Regions from separate parts of the Sporomusa sp. genome, predicted to be linked through region 1. Evidence: riboswitches for the same ligand, from Rfam matches in the RefSeq annotation. Region 1 holds a riboswitch; each other region holds the start of a gene.
The links. Region 1 has a riboswitch for cobalamin ahead of AC29Z1_RS07215 (tetratricopeptide repeat protein). Riboswitches for the same ligand answer to the same signal wherever they lie in the genome.
Positions count from the first base shown of each region.

Region 1 (10,165 bases):
AGTTCCGATGATTTCAATGCTTACTGCGGCGGCATGAATGCCGCGGTGCGCAGTATCCGCGGTAAGGCACCGCTCTGTTATATTGGTGACAGCACTGACCAAAGTCATACCGAGGTTAAGAGTCTTGACGAGGAGTTCCGGCGTGTATTGCGCGGGGAATCACTAAATCCTAAATTTATCGAAGGTATGAAAAAACACGGTTATAAGGGGGCAGCCGACTTAGCGGCTCTAGTGAGCCATTGTTATGATTGGGATGCGACCAGTGAAGTCATGACAGACTGGATGTATGAAGGTTTGGCAGAAAAGTTAGCGCTTGACGAAGCTATGCAAAAATGGATGCAAGCGGTTAACCCCTGGGCGCTGCAAAGGATTGCCGAAAAGCTGCTTGAGGCTCAGCGCCGCGGTATGTGGGATGCCAAACCAGAGACCAAGGAACAGCTGGAACAACTATATCTTTCTATCGAAGGGGAGCTGGAGGAACGAGCTGATTCATAATAGGCTTTTAGAATTTAATATTAAAATACACGATGCGCGGGAGGAGCTTTTCAATGAGGAGAAAAAGTAGTGCAAAGCCTGTTTTATGGAAAAAAATATGTTTGGGTTTGTTGCTTGCTATCCTTGACCGCGATAATTCTGTAAACAAATATGAGAACTTGGATTTACCGTTTAACTGGACGTTAAGCTACAATAATAATAAAGTTAGCCGTTTTGCTAATATAGGCTGGGCCGTTTATAGAGTTTGAAGAGAAATTAGGCTGTAAGTAGTTTTTTTCTTGGATATTGGGTTCAGCACTGGGATATGTTCCACTTAGTTCAATAACCGAAATAATATAACGCAGCTGGAGGTAGACAATGAAAAAATGTTCACCGCAAAAGCAGCGCAGTGTGCTACGGCGGATGAATCGCTTCGGCGTAACCGAGGACAGCTTGTACCAACAGTACTTGGAAGAGTATGGAACAATAAATAAAAAACGCTTCTTAGCATCGCTGCGCCAAGTGGACAAAGAGCCGGATTTGGTAACAGCCACGTCGCTATATGTGCACTTGTTAGATCAAAATCAGTGGCAATGGCTAAGTAAAGATGAAGTGACTAAGGCTGGCAATGACCTGATCTTACTCACTGCAGGAAAGTATCAGATTTTATCGCCGGCAGTAGCTACCGGCGAATTAGCGGCCGATGTACGGGCTTGGTCGGCGCTGGTTGTGAAGATTGTGGCAGACCGGGTCGGAAAGGTGAGTGGCAGTGAAGCGTTGTCGCCTACTGTTTCATTACCCGATATGCAACGTTCAGCCGATCAAATTACCGAAGCAATGCTTACCAGTATTAATCAGAGTGATTACACGAGATTTTCAGCAAACTTTGATCAAAAGATGAAAAGTGGTTTGCCAGAGAATCAGTTCTGGCTGCTCAGCCAGTCGATTAAACAAAAACTTGGCAAATATGTATCCCAAGAGCCTATTACTGCCGAAGAAAAAGAGACCTTCACCATTATTTCTTACAAAGTGAAGTTCGAAAAAGAAAAAGAGGCTATTACCGTGCGCACTGTTCTAAGGCAAGAAGATGCTAGTCTTTTGGTTGCAGGCTTTTGGATTGATGCGCCGATTTAAAACTTATTATTACACCACACAGTTGACTATGTGACAAGTATATGGTGTAGTCTGTTAACCAAAACAAGATTGAGCAGATTGATTTTGCCGTTTAACTTAATGGCAGAAGATAGGCGCCAAAGGCGGGGTTATAGAGTAATGTAAAAAACATGAAGGACAAAGGCCTGAGAAAGGTCTGTACCTGGTTTTTTGTCCTCAGACGTCTGAATGTCAAAGCATTGAAACAAACTACAGAATACCTGCAATCGTGAATCCCCAATAGGGAGGATAAAGCTTTATGAAATTGACAGTTGGCAGACAATTTTTAGGTGTATGTTTGGTGATAGTGATGCTCTTGGTATTAATGAGTGGGTACATTTTTACAAAATCACAAGCTGTAGCGGAGAATTTCAATAATCTGATCGGATGGGTTGGGCAAATTAAAACTCATGGCGACGGTATTCAGTTACAGTTATATAAGCAAGCATCCTTTGCCCGTACCTATTATTTAACGGGAAATGATCAGTATGTCCAGCGTTATATGCAAGCAAAAAAGGAAATGTGGCAACATGCTAACGCATTGGAGACCATGTTGGTAACTGCTGAAGGGAAAGAGCGTCTGGGGGAATTGAAAGCTATCTTGCTTGACTATAATAAGGCCGTAGATGCCGCCATTGAGATACGGCGAGAAAAGGGGCAGGAAGAAGTTATTGAATTCTTGCCTAACATTGTAATGACAGTAGATGCAGCGGCGAGTAAGACCGAGGAATTTGCTGCATATATAAAAAAGATATATAAACGAGCGGCAAAAGGCTGTGAATGAAGAAGTCCACGATACTAACCGTACCATGTGGATAGTGGATATGCTTGCCGTGCTTGTTGCCATGATAATCGCGCTAGGGTTTTCCCGTAAGATTACCCAGCCGCTAGTAACAGTAGCGTTTGCCGCCAAGCAAATTGCCGAAGGTGATTTGAGGACACCTAAAACTCGGTATAAGTCTAAGGGTAAAGATGAAATCAGCGATATGCTTGATATTTTTTCGACGATGACTAAGAGGCTTCGCATGATGGTTTCTTCTATCTCTAAGACATCTGAGGCGGTAACGTCAGCCGGTCAACAGCTTATGGCTGTATCAGAAGAATCGGCTGAGGCGTCAAGTCAAATTGCAAACACGGTAGCGAAGGTAGCAGAAGGTGCGGCGAAGCAAACAGACGCTGTCAAGCAGGTGCTGGCTACCATTGAAGAGATCGTTTCTTTTATAACCCATATTGCGAATAACGCAGTAGAAGCCTCCGAGCGTTCAACCGAAACAGCGCAGACCGTCAAGACAGGACGTGCTGCTATGCAAGAAGCAACAGGGCAAATGTTAGAAGTTCGGCGGATAGTCAGCGTTGCCACAGAAGTGGTAAAAAAACTGGGAGACAGTTCTCAACAAATTGGCAAAATTGTTACGGTTATTAGCGGCATTGCTGGACAGACCAATCTGTTAGCTTTAAATGCGGCTATTGAATCAGCTCGCGCCGGTGAACACGGGAAAGGTTTTGCTGTGGTTGCGGAGGAAGTCCGGAAGTTGGCAGAACAATCCCAAGCGGCGGCTAAACATATTGCTGAGATCATTAGCCATGTGCAAAGTGATACAGATATAGCAGTTCGTTCGATGCAGTGTGGATTGGAAGAAGTCGAAAAAGGTTCGCAGCTTTTGGCCGTCACTGATGAGCAGCTAAACCAGATTAATTTGATGATTACCCATTTGAATACAAAGGTTCAGAAAATAACGGCAGACACCGAGCAATTGGCAAATGCCAGCTCGGCAATAGGTATATCTATGCAAAATGTTTACGCCGTAGCTACTGAAACAGTAAGCTATACGCAGATGATTACTTCGGCAACTGAAGAACAATCGGCGGCTATTGAGGAAGTAGCCGCTTCCAGCCGGAGCCTGTGCCTTATGGCCGAGGATATGCGCTCACAGGTGGCTAAATTCCAGTGTTGAGTTTACCGGCAATGGTATGGATATCGGAAACCCGGACAGTAAGTCAGGCAGTATAAGTTTTGAAACTGAATTTTACTTGACATTATTTACTAAAAAGTGATAATATGAACACATATAGATTTAGTGAAAAGTGAATACTATTGCGTTAGGTGCCCTTAGGGGCTTAATAGGGAAGACCGGTGTGATGCCGGCGCGGTCCCGCCACTGTAATGGGGAGTGAACCCAAGGATATACCACTGGGACGAGAGTCTTGGGAAGGTTTGGGCAAGCTATGATCCAGAGCCAGGAGAACTGCCTGACAAAAAATCGCCGTTTTACCCACGAGTGATGGGGAGGAGATTACAGTTACATCTGCTTATCTGGAATTATTCCAGTGAGTGGTGTTGTTTTGCTGAATTTACTCCTGGTCATAGATCAGGAGTTTCTAGTTGTGTTTGCTGTAGAAATCCTCCCTGCTGCCATGGTAGCAGGGAGTTTCTTATTAATGTCATTCTTCTTACTCCTTCATGTTTGCGGGTCGACTATGACCCGCGCCTTTTTATTATACCAGAATTTATATTAAATTCTGTTGACATAAATCAAAGTAGGATTTGCTGCTACGCGTCTTGATGGCCTAGTGCCGATTGTGCCAGGGTTGGCATGGCCATTTGTACCGTCTCAAGGTACTTGCCGCAAGTCAAGTCTTTTCTTGTCAGTACACAGTACTGTAGCTTTTCAATGATCGAACCGGCAGGAGAGCCGGTACATGAAACAAGAGTGTAATTAGTTAGTAAGAGAGGTGTTTGGGTTGAAGAAAACCATTATATTACTTGTTGTTGCTTTTATTATGACCAGTGTGTCTATTGGTTTTGCCGCAGATAAGAAGACTGATGCTAAGTCCAATCAAAAAGTTATTGCTGCCAGCACCAAGGCTATTACCGCCAATCCCAATGATGCGGCAGCCTATATCAAGCGGGGAAAAGCCTATGCCAGCAATAATCAGTTTGATTTGGCAATGGCTGATTATGATCAGGCCATCAAACTGGACCCAAAAAATGTACAGGCCTACGCAGCGCGGGGGCTGAGTTATTATGAGGCAAAACAGTATGAGGCAGCTCTGGCTGATTATACTAGTATTCTCGAAATGGCTCCCCAGGATATCGACGCCCGTTTTCGCCGGGGAATCTGTTATTACTATATGGGACAATATGAACTGGCTATCGGTGACTTAGAACAGGTTATTGTCTTACAGCCGAAGCACGCTGGTGCCTATTTGGTTAAAGGTGTATGTTATCAGAAGCTGGAATGTAACGAAGAAGCTATTGCAGCCTATAAAAGCTTACTTGCCAATGTGCCGAACGAAAAAGAAACGTAGGAAGCCATTGCGGCAGCAAAAAAAATGCTAAACAGATTAGGTGTTGAAGACTGACTATATATCGGGAGGGATTGAAGTAATATGCAAAAAAAAATTGCCTTTTATGGCAAAGGGGGAATCGGCAAGTCTACCACAGCCGCCAACGTGTCGGCAGCTTTGGCTGAAAAAGGATATCAGGTCTGTCAAATTGGCTGTGATCCCAAAAACGATTCAACCCGCCTTTTACTAGGTAGGGTTTGTTCCCAAACTGTACTGGACATGGTCAAGCAGTATGGTGACGAAGTCAAAGCAGAACACTTGGTACACACTGGTTTTGGTGGCGTACAATGTGTTGAGGCCGGAGGGCCTGAACCGGGAGTGGGCTGTGCCGGACGCGGCATTATCGTGGCCTTAGAAAAGCTGAGAGCCTTGCAGGCTTTGCCTGAAGATGCCCTTATTCTTTATGATGTATTAGGTGATGTGGTGTGCGGCGGCTTTGCCGTACCCATAAGGGAGGGCTATGCAACCGATATTTATATCGTTTCCTCCGGCGAACTCATGTCGCTCTATGCTGCCAACAATATTGCCAAAGGGGTGGCCCGCTATGCCGCCCGCGGGCCGGTGCGGCTTGGCGGCATCATTGGCAATAGCCGCGGTATTGTCAATGAGCAGGCGTTGCTGGAGGAATTCGCCAAAAGATTAAATACTTCTTTGGTAGCCTATATTCCTCGAGATCGTACTGTCAATAAGGCTGAAATTCATCGTAAAACGGTTATAGAATTTGCAGCAGAATCGCCGCAGGCGGCAATTTATCGTAAGTTAGCCGACTATATTTGTGAGAATACGGCGCTGACTGTGCCAAGCCCCCTGTCGTTTGAGGAGTTAGAGGAGTTGGTACTTAGCTATGGTGATGAATAAACGGGCGAAAACAGCCCGCAAACGGGGCTATAGTTGCGCCATGCCAGGAGTTTGGCGTGCTGTTTCACATAATGAAGGTGCTGTTGTTATTTACCATAGCCCCAAAGCATGCGGGCATATCGGCCGGGAAATGGATTTGGGGATGCATTTCCGTTCGTTGGCAAAACAGCAATTTATGCAGGAGCAGTACTCCGCACCACTGGTAATTAGCGGGCTGACGGAGGAACATTCGATTTTCGGCGGAGCCGAACTGCTCAGACAATGTATTGATTATGCAGCCGCAAAATATCAGCCCAGCTATATTTTGATTGCCAACTCCTGTGTGGCTGGCGTGATTGGTGATGATACCGCAGCGATAGCCAGGGAGGCAGAGGCGGCACTGGGTATACCAGTGATGTCTGTTCCTTGCTACGGATATCTGGATGGCGACTATTATGCCGGATTTTATCATGCAGGCAAATTATTAGCCGAGCGGTTTATGATTGCCCAGCCAAAGCTGGCTAATACAGTTACTTTATTAGGAGACCGTGGTGGTCCCAATGGGGTTGATGTGCAGGAAATTAAGCGTTTGCTTGAGTATTTTGGCCTCAAAGTGTATTGTCATTTCCCGGCATATGCCTCGCTAGAAGATATAAGACAGGTGCCGGTTACCGCGCTGACGGTTCCGCTTACTGGCACCAAACCGTCTGATACCTGGATGCGCAAGTTGGGACAGGAATTAGAGGACATGCTTGGAGTCCCTGCTTTTGACGGCGACTATCCTGCAGGCTGGCGGTTGACTGCCTTGTGGTTGACGAACCTTGGCCGGTTTCTAAACCGGGAACAGCAAGCTGCGGTTGCCATCAAAACAGAAGAAGACCGGTTGAATCAGCATATTGCTAAGTGTAGCGCCTTGTTGCAGGGCAAGCGGATTGTGTTGTATGTTGGCCGCCCGCTGCTTTATTTTGACCCCGCCTGGGTGTTAGAGTTATTTTCCTTATATAGGGTAACTTTGGCAGGCATTGTTCTGATGGACGATGTGTTGAGTGACGACCAACGGGCCGATTTATATGAGGAACTGAAGAAACAAACCACGATACCCTGTTATTCTCTGGTTGAAGGTGAAGCCGTAGTAGATACGGCGGATATTGTGGTGACAACCCATGAATTGGCGGATGTAGGGAAAAAGCAGCTCTTTTTGCCACTATTGCCACTGGCTGGGGTTGGCGGCATCATCACGTTGATGACCAAACTGGTACGTCTGGCGCAGCGTCATGACAGGCGGGGAGGGATTGTATATGTGTAATCGTCAGTGGAAAGATATGCGTACTCTGGCAGAGGCCTGTGCACTTACCGGTTCAGCCGCTTTTTTCGCTGGTATTCCTGATGCTGTATTAGTGGCTAATGGTCCCATGTGGTGCTATTTTTATGCGCTTCGCCATCTGGAAAGACAGTGTCCGGCAGTTAGTTCACAATTTTATTGTACGCAGGCCGATAATCATGCCGTTGTCTACGGTACTGAGGAATGTTTGCTGGAAACACTGGATACCATCCGACGGCGGGATTGTCCATCTGTCGTACTGATTGAAAATAGCTGTTCCGTCAGTTTGATTGGTGATGATATTGCGGGAATTGCCAAGCAGGTGGATTTGAATTGCCCGGTGGTCTATGTGGATAGCGGTGGGCTGGCTGGCGGTTTTGCCGCAGGCTACCGTGCTGCTGCCAGAGCATATCTGGAGCAGATGCCGCTTACCCGTTCAAACGGTGTGCTGCCCGGTACTGTTAATCTGCTGGGATGTACGATGGGGTACTATAATGCCGATAATGATGTGCAGGAACTAAAACGCATGCTCAAGCTGGCAGGATATCAGGTGCTGGCCTGCCCGGGAGCTGGCAGTAGTACCGAGGAAATAGCCAGTATGACCAGTGCTGCGCTCAATGTTGTGGTGCATGAAGAATTGGGATATGACTTGGCCGTATTGCTTAACGAGCGATATGGTATGCCTTATGTGTCTTTACCGCCGCCCTATGGGCTGCAGGGATCGCTCACCTGGCTGCAAAGTTTGCAGCAACATGTATCAGGCGGCAGCATTGACTTGGGGAAAGTCCGGCAGGAAGTCAGCATCCTGGAACGGAAGGTGCAGGCAGCTACGCTGGAAATGCAGCGCATTTGGGGAGATATGTGGTTTGAAAAGACGCTGATCGCCGCCCCTGGCTCGGTAGCTGTGGCCATGGCTGAGGCGGTTCGAACCGAGTGGCTGGATACAGGCTGGCTGACGGTAATGGCCTATGATAAACAACCATCTTATCCTTTACCGGATTGTATTGACACTTTTATTGAGGCCACCGGCGACAGTCAGGTAATTGAGCGGTTGTTGACAGAACTGGAGGGCGGGTTATTGTTGGCTGGCAGCAACGAGAAGGCTATATTGCAGCAAAAGGCGGTGTCTAACGTGGTATGTCAGAATATTGCGCTGCCGGTATATGACGAAGTCATCCTTAGTGATCGGCCTTTTATGGGAATACAGGGGGCCTGCCACATGCTGGAACGGCTTTGGAATCAGTATATTGCTTACTGTCAACGGCGCAGATGATATTGCTATAAATAAAAGCACGTAAGCCATATATAATAGGCAGTTGTGCGTCTATTGAGTCTGCGGAACAAATTGTTAACGATAGATTTTGTCAAGGAGGGAGATTGTATGTTGCAATATACTCCGAAAAATTGGCCATATGATAATGCGCATCTTTCTACTCAGGAGAATAAAACCAGCCCGCCTAAGGCAGTCTATTTCCTCATAGTCATTAAGAAACAGGATGTAGCAAGACAGCCAATAGGGTGTTTTAAGGCCAGACAGATGGCTAGTTTTATGGAAATGAGAATGAAGGGCCATGCATAGAAAGCGTAGTATTGTCAGTATGGTAGAACCCAAAGGATTAATTATTGTGAATACCGGAAATGGCAAAGGAAAAACAACGGCTGCTTTGGGACTGGGTATGCGGGCCTGGGGACAAGGGCTTAGGGTACTTGTAATACAATTCATTAAAGGTAATCGGAAATATGGCGAATTGAAAACAGCCGAAAGAATGGGAGCAGATTTTGTTATCTGCCAAATGGGCGAAGCTTTTGTGAGAAATAGTAGTGGCGATGACCGAGATAAGCTTAAAGATGCGGCCCAAAATGCACTGGAAGATGTCAGGCAGGAAATCATGTCAGGAAAGTGGGGCATGATTATCTTGGATGAAATTAACTATGCCATTGGGGCGGGGCTAGTTTCGGTAAACGAAGTACTGGAGTTAATAAATTCAAAACCTAGTTATTTGCATTTGGTACTTACTGGACGCGACGCGTGCCAGGAAATCATTGATAAAGCCGATTTAGTAACTGAAATGAGAGAAATTAAGCACTCGTTTAAACAGGGAATCAAGGCGCAAAAGGGTATTGAATTTTGAGGATTGCCTAGTTTTGTAAGATGTCACATTTTTTGTTGTTGCATCTGCTCAGAGCAACTCCAGTCGCTAGTGTTGCTTAGTTTTAATATCAGACGGTGGTATGTCTTTAACGTGTCACGGTGACCAATGCTGATTAATGCGGAAGTAGGTAATTTTTCTCTAAGTACTTGGTATATTTCTGCTTCCATGCTAGTGTCAAGGCAAGAAGTTGTTTCATCCAGGAAAATCCACTGTGGCTGATATAGGATGGCCCGGGTTAACGAAAGCCGTTGGAGTTCACCGAGAGAAAGGCTCTTTGACCAGTCTGTTTCGATGTCAAGACACGGGAGTAACGAGTCTAGCTTACATATATGCAAAGCTTCTTTCAATTTTTCATCTGTTATCCTGTGATGGCTGTGCGGGTACAGTATTGCAGCACGCAGTGAACCAATGGGGAGATAGGGCTTTTGCGGAAGAAACAGGACACTACCAGCAGGTGGGCAGGACACTTTTCCGGCAAAATAGGGCCAGACTCCGGCTAATGTTTGTAATAATGTTGTTTTTCCACAGCCTGAAGGTCCAGTTATAAGTAAACTTTTACCGGCGGAAAGTTCAAATGTAAGTTTGTTTATCAGTACATGTTCTTTAGTTATGAGTGTATTAGCGCTGTGAAAGGAAGTGGCCGGCGGTAGGCGCTGTGCTTGAATGAGCTGAGTGTAAAACTGTTGCAACCGGTTTTTTACAGCTTGCCATTGGGCAATTTTACCGAAACTTTCGATGATATAAGAGAGCGCGGCATGAACAAACCAGTAAGCACCAGAGATCTCAAATAATTGACCGAGTTGCAATTCGTCATTAAAATATCCAGGAGATGCGATTAAGAAGGCAAACACAATAGACAACTGCGAATAGGCTGAGGATA
Region 1 is NZ_JBYKYF010000079.1:1,312-11,476, forward strand. It holds gene AC29Z1_RS07190 (cobaltochelatase subunit CobN) at 1-495, shown strand, start outside; gene AC29Z1_RS07195 (hypothetical protein) at 549-743, shown strand; gene AC29Z1_RS07200 (DUF3887 domain-containing protein) at 853-1,608, shown strand; gene AC29Z1_RS07205 (CHASE3 domain-containing protein) at 1,886-2,410, shown strand; gene AC29Z1_RS07210 (methyl-accepting chemotaxis protein) at 2,403-3,581, shown strand; cobalamin riboswitch at 3,712-3,894, shown strand; gene AC29Z1_RS07215 (tetratricopeptide repeat protein) at 4,369-4,935, shown strand; gene AC29Z1_RS07220 (nucleotide-binding protein) at 5,017-5,832, shown strand; gene AC29Z1_RS07225 (nitrogenase component 1) at 5,819-7,117, shown strand; gene AC29Z1_RS07230 (nitrogenase component 1) at 7,110-8,405, shown strand; gene AC29Z1_RS07235 (hypothetical protein) at 8,514-8,711, shown strand; gene cobO (cob(I)yrinic acid a,c-diamide adenosyltransferase) at 8,704-9,264, shown strand; gene AC29Z1_RS07245 (ABC transporter ATP-binding protein/permease) at 9,288-10,165, opposite strand, start outside.

Region 2 (4,030 bases), on a different contig from region 1:
TAACGCCGTATTTGCCTGTTCCAATCCGGTATTGCAAATCATCGTAAAGAATGGGCGCAGGCAATTTGGTCGAAGCTCCCCAGTCAATACCAAGATTGGACAAATCATCACGATTTATCTCGACCACCTGCACTTCAAACATAACCTGCTTGGGCGGAGTATCAATCTGTTTCAGCAAATAGTTGACTTGTTCATACACTTCTGGACTGCTCATAATTACGAGGGTATTTCTCAGCGGATCGGTTTTTATCTGGTCCTCGGGCACAAGTGCGCTCAGCAAAGGCTTGGCCTGCTCAACTTTAAGATAATCTAGTTGCACAACTAGCGGTTTGAGTCCGGAAGTATCAGACTCAGGAACCGATACAGCCGTCCCGGCGGTGTCACTAGGAGCACCAGACGGCGGCGCAGCTGCCTCTTGCCCGGATGCCGGCACGAAAACAGCATCAGTCGGCGCAGCCAGCGAAAGCCAAGGCAATAGTACAATCAGCAAAATCACTATAAGGGAATAAAAACAGCGCTGGCGATAACCTGCCAAGATACTCACCGTCTTTCAGATCACTTGCTCTGCGTAAGTCATATCACCTGTTTCCGTTTCCCGAAATCTATCCCACTACTAAAAATGAAAGAAGCCGCCCGCGATGCAAATGACACATCCCTGGAGGCTTCTTGATTTATTCCGGCATAATGGCCTGAACAAATGCCGTACATCCAAATCCCCTCCCCATCGCTCGCAGGTATAACGGTGATTGTTGTACAGGCAGTTCTCCTGGCTCTGGATCATGGCTCCTCCGGGTCTTCCCGGAACGTATCGTTCCAGTGACATTTTTCCGGAATTGCTCCCCAATACAGTGGCGGGACCGCGCCGGTCTTTAACCGGACTTCTCTGTTAGGCCCTTGCGGGCACCTGTACCCCTGTATGCAATTGGCTGAAGCCATTTTTTCTAGTGAATTGGCTCACAATTTGTTTTGTTTTCAGAATATCCTAATCCTACCAAACGGTAAATGCCTCAAGTGAGGTATTTTCGGGGGAGTGGCACAATCACAACATACCTGCATTCCGGATATGCTGAAGTTTCGCAATGAGCTCCACCCTCGAACTCGTGCCTGTCTTGGCAAACAAATTGCGAATATGGGATTTAACGGTTTCCAAACCAATACACAGTATTTTGCTTATTTCTTTATTGGTCTTTCCCATTGCCATGATATGCACAATTTCCTGCTCCCGGGGAGTAAGTACAATGTTTGCTGACAATTCGTCATCCAGCAAGGAAATATAATCAAAAATGATAAAAAAGCAGGTTTTCTCCTCTTCGCCAATTCGCAGGCAGCTAAAACTCACCATAGCCGACAAATAATGCAGCGTACCGGTATGACTGATTAAAGGATTACCGGCATCCTTAGGCTCCACGCTAAAAAATTCACAAATTTTCGTAAGTTGTTGAAACAATTCCGGGTGTTCTGTAAAAATCTCTCTGGCGTTCTCATTCTGATACTTTGTTTTTAATTGCCAGTTTAAAATGCAGATTCCATGACCGGGTTGCTGCAGTTGCCGAAAAGCTCGTTGAGGTATCATTTATAACACCTTCTGCCTTTGATTTTTTCTTATGCTCATAAGCAAAGATCATAGCAAGTCAGTACAAATAAAAAAAGCTCTCCATGGAAAAGAGAGCTATTCTGTCAATAGAGCTAAACGTCTATTCACAGTTGCATAACCTCCTTCCCATCGTTCGTAGGTCAAGCGGCGATTGTCAGATAGGCAGTTCTCCTGGCTCCGGATCGTTGCTCCTCCACGCCTTCCCAAAGGCAAACTTCAGTGACATTATGTGGATTTGCTCCCCGTTACAGTGGCGGGACCGCGCCGGCTTTCAACCGGCTTCTCTTTTAAGCCTCTAGCGGCGCTGCAGATACATAGCATTTTGGCCAAATATCTATCGCCCCGCTTATCAGGCACCTATCCCAGCAGTATTCTTTTGTCGGTTCACAGCATTAATCTACAGGCAGCAGTATTATCTTCTAATGTAAGAGTAGGACATGCGGGGTGAGACGTAAATACCTCAAATGAGGTATTTTGGTAAAAAGCATTCACGGTTCGACACTGCTTAACCTCACACTGCCACAAGTTCCCGTCCCTTTTTATCCTCCTATTATCAGGGCATGCTTTGGACAAATTTTTCTTTTAGGACAACGCCGTTTTCATTCCACTTGAGGGCTGAGCCGGCGGGAAATTTTTGTTGCGTCCCGTCCTCGGCTGTCAGGGTAACCGCATCTTTGATCGTACCGGCGATAAGTTCGCCTGCTTCGTTAAAAGTGACCGTTTTCCCCTTGCTGAGTTTTATGAAACCGGCGGTATCAGCGCCTTTTATAAGCTTTTGCCAACCCACTGGGCGCAGGTAAGTATCCTCCGCCAAAGTTCCTGACATAACTGCGCCCGAGTCATAGAACCTGAGAACAGTATCTTCTTTAAAAGTCACATAACCATACTTGTCCTCTGTTAACCGCAAAGTAGCCTGATGAGCTATGGTTCCTGAGATAACATCACCCTGCTCACTAAAGGTTACCACGGTGCCGCCTTTATACAGCAAATGGCCGTATCCGGGAATCGTGACAGGATAGTTTCGGGCAAAATACGGCCGGAAGCCAAACCGGCCAAAATAAGGGCCGCTACCTGCATAGACGGTTGAAAAGTAATAATCATCAATGACCCGGTTCCAGCCGCGCGGCAGCAGCAGCGTATCCTTGTCCAGCGTTCCAGTGACGACTTCTTCCTGGTCATTCAATGTGACAACAGTATTTTTCTTGAAAGTGATAGGATCACCGGCAGTCCAGCCCTGCGGATGAAGCTTAGTATCCTTTGCCAGCAATCGAGTTGCTGCCCAGGCATCGGGCGCTGTCACCGCCAACGTTGTCCCCCATACAAGTATGCCTACCAATACGCGAACAACAAAGCCACCCATCATCCTAATCATCCTCCTTGCAATCTTTTCCTATAGTATAGCAAATTGCCGGCTGAATAACATCCGCAGGATGTGTCAGTTCTTTGCCATTTCAGTCAGTTTTTTCCTGAGAATCGCCAAAATCAAGCTTTGCCAGGCTTTCAGGCAGGACTCAATTTCCGTACCTGTAATAATTGGCGCTTCCAGATAGTATTTAGCCGCGGCTAAGGTCAGCAGTTCATTACCCGCCTGACGTACTTCCACACCCGACAACAATTCCCATTGCAGTTCATCGAGAAGGTGGACATAAGCGGCTGCATAGGTTACCAAATAATTATCTCCGTCCAGCTGGTGGAGCGCATCCATAAACTTCGGTTTCAGCATTGTTTTTTGGCTTTTTTTGATATAATCCTGCCATAAACTTTCTTCGGTAAGACCATAGCGTTTGAAGCGGCGCAGCATGCTGTGCTGTTGGCGCGGCGACAATCCGGTCTGTTTAAATAGCGCCTCTTTGACTGCCGGCAGGACGGTCCGGCCGATGAGTTCACCCAGTTTGGTGTGTTTGCCGGCACTCTCCAGGTACAGCGCCGCTTGCGGGTTGGCGATAACAATGGTCTGGTCGGTTCCCGAGCCGGTAGCCAGACCTGTCGAATAATTGCTGCCGGCCATAAGTTCCTCCAGCGCGGCCGTCTTAGCTTCGGTACAAGTTACCAGAGCACGGTTTAAAATTCCTGGCGGCAAGTCGGCGTCGATGACCAGGATAATATTGATGGTTCCAGGTTTTTCTACCATATTTTTGTCAATGGGCTGGAAATAATCTGCCGGGTCGCCGACCCGGCCGCCGTTAACCTCAACCCCACCGGTTACGATAGCCGTAACGGTCAGATTCTCATAGCATTGCGCATGTATGGCAACATTCTCCATGGACGCCGCTGTTTGCATCCCGGCCGTCGTCGCCGGCTCAAGCCCGATTTCCTCTGTAACAAGCCGCATATGTTCCTGATAGGTAGGTGCGCGCATGACGCAAGCCATCCCGGCGCCAGGGTTGCAGTCATTATTAAAAACTGCCGTCAGATCCTCCCGATAGCCGCCGTTTA
Region 2 is NZ_JBYKYF010000032.1:3,542-7,571, reverse strand. It holds gene AC29Z1_RS03770 (type II secretion system protein GspD) at 1-496, opposite strand, end outside; cobalamin riboswitch at 740-923, opposite strand; gene AC29Z1_RS03765 (response regulator transcription factor) at 1,040-1,573, opposite strand; cobalamin riboswitch at 1,739-1,918, opposite strand; gene AC29Z1_RS03760 (hypothetical protein) at 2,148-2,957, opposite strand; gene AC29Z1_RS03755 (adenosylcobinamide amidohydrolase) at 3,030-4,030, opposite strand, start outside.
Region 2: it holds a riboswitch for cobalamin, as region 1 does, so the genes downstream of both, AC29Z1_RS03765 (response regulator transcription factor) here and AC29Z1_RS07215 (tetratricopeptide repeat protein) in region 1, are expected to answer to the same signal.

Region 3 (4,030 bases), on a different contig from region 1:
CTTATCATTAACCTGTGAATCCTCCTGATCGACCCATCTATTTAAGTCGGATTTTCCCAGCGCCCTCCCCATGACTTTGGAATAATTGTAGCGGATACTGGGAGTCAGCCAGAGATCAGCCGCCTGGTTGAGGGTTATAGTATCCTGCAATTGGAGATTGAACAGGGTATGTTCATAATATGTCCGAAATCGCTCGCGGTTGGTAAGGCTGGGTTCATAATCATATTTGTCCATCCGGCTGCCGTCTACATCCATTTTCTCTTTGGACCAGTTAGCCAGAAACTCAAACATATGGTTATCACCGGCCTTATAGGTGCCGTCAATGGCCCCGCCAAGCCGCCGAGAGTCGTAGGCACTCCATTTGCCGAGCACCCTTTCCACTCCGCCATTTGCCGCATGATCTGGATTACGGTAACGCTTGTCCTGGTCCAGATAGTTGACCTGCCAGCCCCATTCCAGATTGCCGGATGTATCCCGCCGGCCTACCAGCAAATCCTTGGTAGTTAGTTCCTGCCGTTTCCGCTCAAACCAGCCCGGCATGTCAATGCATGAGTAGCTAGGATCCGAAATATCCCCGGTGAGATACATGGCTGTTGGCAACCCCCGGTCAATTTTCTTCCAGCTGCCCTTGACCAACCAGTGGTCATCCTGCCATTTAATTATGGCATCAGTATTTTTGTAGTCGTTATTCTTGCGCCAGCGGGTGGAGTCCTCAGAAAGCTGGGATATTTGTTTGGCCAAACCCGCTGTCTGCTCATTGAAATTAGTATTAATATGATCTAGCGCTGACTTTGCTTGCTGATTATATACTTCTTCAGTCCAGCCAAATATTATCAGGGTAGCTTCCTTACTGCCAAAGGGAAATCTTTTCCAGAAATTTTCTATTGCTGTGGTTAGCATATCATTATACACAGCAGGAGTATTAAATGCCTTATTCAATTCGTCTGCGGTAGAAAAACCAGTGTTAATGCTCAACGAACTTAGTGATTGGTTTGCAAGATTAATCTGATTAGCCATTTCCGCCTGCAATCCCGGCATCCATTTCGCATAGGCCGCGTCCGAGCCAGGATTCTTATAACGGAAATCCCCGTCGCTCTCGTCACGGTTGATGCCAATCATCAGGCTGCCTTTACCCAGCGGCTGACTGATCTCCAACCCGGCAGTGGTGCCGCCCCAGGAGCTTTTGCCGATTCGGGCCGAGATATTGGCCTTGTCCGGCTTTTTGGTGATGATGTTGATAACCCCGCCCATATAGGTGCCGCCGAACCGAGCTGGGATATAGCCGCGGTACACCTCAATCCGCTCGACATTGTTAATGGGTATGGTGGAAATATCGACAGCCGCATCGCCGCCAAGGTTAGAGAGTACCCCATCCACGAATACCCCTACCTGGGCAGCCGTGCTGCCCCGAACACTGACGGTGGTATACTGGCCCTTGCCGGATACATAACGGACATGAACGCCTGGAACGTCTTTGAGCATTTCGGGCAATGTCTTCTGCTCGCCCTTGTAATCATCAGGCCGGATAATGGTCACCGTGCCCGGCGACAGCTTGGATTCCCAGTCTGGGCGCTTGGCTTCGACGGTTATGGCCTCCAGAGTATAGTCTGGCGCTGCGCCGGTGTCGGTTGCCGCAGTGTCCGTTGTTGACGGTTCGCTCTCGGCTGCCGCCGCATAAGTTATACCGCCATAAGCGGGGGACAGACTGAAGGTCAGTGTACAGGCGATGCTTAGTGCCAGAGCTTTTTTCTTCACTCTCCGTTGTCTCACTTCGTGATCTCTCCTCTTTCTTAAAACTTCACCAATGCATGAAATGTAATAAGTGCCCTCCTTTTCCTGGATGTCTCGCCAACCTTCGCCCTGTCGCTCGCAAGGTCTTTCGAAGATTGTCCTACAGGCAGTTCTCCTGACTCCAGTTCATCGCCGCTCCTGCCTTCCCGGAATGCTTTCCAGTGGCCTATCAGGACCGGCTCCGTGTTACAGTGGCGGGACCGCGCCGGTTTTTCACCGGTCTTCTCTATTAAACCCTTTGATAGGGAACCTGTATTTAAAACTGTCTTACAAAGCAAAAATAGATTTCTCATAGAGCCACCCCATTGCGAACCTGTGGTAGCTAGATGAGAAATCCATGAAACAAAGCTTGTCGCGGCAGATACCGCCCTGCGCCTGTAAACACAGACTGCCCAAATAATCCCCTACCCATCGCTCGCAGGTCACCGGTGATTGTTGTACAGGCAGTTCTCCTGGCTCTGAATCATGGCTTCCCTTACCTTCCCAAGACATATTTCTCAGTGGCATACCTAGGGTTGCTCCTCATTACAGTGGCGGGACCGCGCCAGCCTTACACCGGTCTTCCCTATTAAGCCCCATAGGGCACCTGTACCTGGCTATTAAATTGTCTAGCTTTTTCCTGGTCAATCTCTTGGCTTACCTTTCGCCTGATAAGGCTTGCTGAGGTAAATGCAGGTTTTTACCTTCCGGCCCTGAAAATATTGCACCAGTTCACCCGGCTGCGCCAGCCAGTTATACCGGCGATATTCCCAGACCCAGGGCACGGTTACCCGAATGGCGTTAATGCTGTCCAAATATCCCCAGCGGGCAAAAGCGCGGTTCAGGCCAATATCCTGGCGCCGTTCCCACAACTCGGCCAACGGCACTAATATGTAACCGCCGTGTACTCTCCCCGGTAGAACGCCGTTTTTGTTTTCTGCTGGCTGACTGTCTGTCAGGGCGGTCGGGTACATAGCAGCAGCCGGCAAGGCCTTCCGGCTGCGTCCGGCAGCGGTAAGCCGATGACTGCCAGCACGAACATTCAGCACCGGATGACTGCCCTCCCGGCGAACCCGCGAACCTCTCCAGGACTGCCAGCTGCCATCGCTGTAGGTGATCAGGTGCTCCAGCCGTCCGGCTCCATCCGGTGTTTTGCGGACGGCAGCCAGCACGCCGGTCAGATCATGCTCATGTCCGCCGCTGTGTCTGGGGTAATACTGGTAATAGCCGAGGAAATAATGGCTGTCGCTTTCCACGACCGAATAGTACATAGCCGGACGGGGTGGATAAAACAGCAGATTGTACCAGTTGTTATTGAGCCGCCAGTCGCGGTCATAATTTACAAGAGTAAAGGTATTCTCCGCCATGCGCAGGCCATCGACCTGACCATGCAGGCAGATAATCGGCGCCCAGCGCGCGGCTATGTCATCTACAGCGGCGGCATTCACCGGCATCGTCGTCCACACGAGGCATAGATACAAAAGGATCAAACAGCCTGCGCTTTTTCTCATGATCGGCTCCTTCTCCAATCACTCAGCCAAAAACTTTTACTTGCGGTTATAGAGCGTTATTTCATCGATCGCATAAACTTCCATATTCCAGGTACCGCCCCGGGGCGGTGACTGGACAAGAACTCCTTGTCCCACAAACGAGATCAGGTTGCCTGTGGCCAAAGCGGTTTCCAGCAGGCTTTGCAGCCTGGTTTCGGATGTCCTGACCACTATGCTTTTGCCGGGAGTGTCGCGAAGCTCCACCACTGCATAGCAGCTGTTGGAAAGTGCATAGCAATTTATCAGACTGACATGACCAAATAGCTGAACATTCGGCGGCATTAAAACCACGCCGGAAACCGGCGGCACAGCGGTGGCGGCGTAGCCGGCTGCCGGCAGGGAGGTGGTTAAAAGCAACACCAGCGTGACTGTCCGCAATAGTTTACTCATAATCCAGATAACCTCCTGAGTGTAAAATTACTCAATTATCTTAGGTGTCAGCATGATGACCAGTTCGGTCTCGGTAACCTGCTTGGATGTGGAGTGAAACAATCCCCCCACCAGCGGCAGTTGGCCTACAATGGGAACTTTGAAGGTGTCTTTGGTTTCCTGGCGCTGAATCAGGCCTCCCAGCACAATGGTTGATCCGCTTTTCACCCTAAGGGTGGCATCGGCCTGCCGGGTGCGAATATTCGGATTGCCGTTTTTGGTGGTATCGGTTTTGTTGCTCACTTCCGGCTGGATGCGGGTGGTAATGTAACCGTCTTTAT
Region 3 is NZ_JBYKYF010000032.1:7,785-11,814, reverse strand. It holds gene AC29Z1_RS03785 (TonB-dependent receptor) at 1-1,770, opposite strand, end outside; cobalamin riboswitch at 1,880-2,060, opposite strand; cobalamin riboswitch at 2,217-2,396, opposite strand; gene AC29Z1_RS03780 (hypothetical protein) at 2,415-3,137, opposite strand; gene AC29Z1_RS03775 (hypothetical protein) at 3,318-3,710, opposite strand; gene AC29Z1_RS03770 (type II secretion system protein GspD) at 3,738-4,030, opposite strand, start outside.
Region 3: it holds a riboswitch for cobalamin, as region 1 does, so the genes downstream of both, AC29Z1_RS03785 (TonB-dependent receptor) here and AC29Z1_RS07215 (tetratricopeptide repeat protein) in region 1, are expected to answer to the same signal.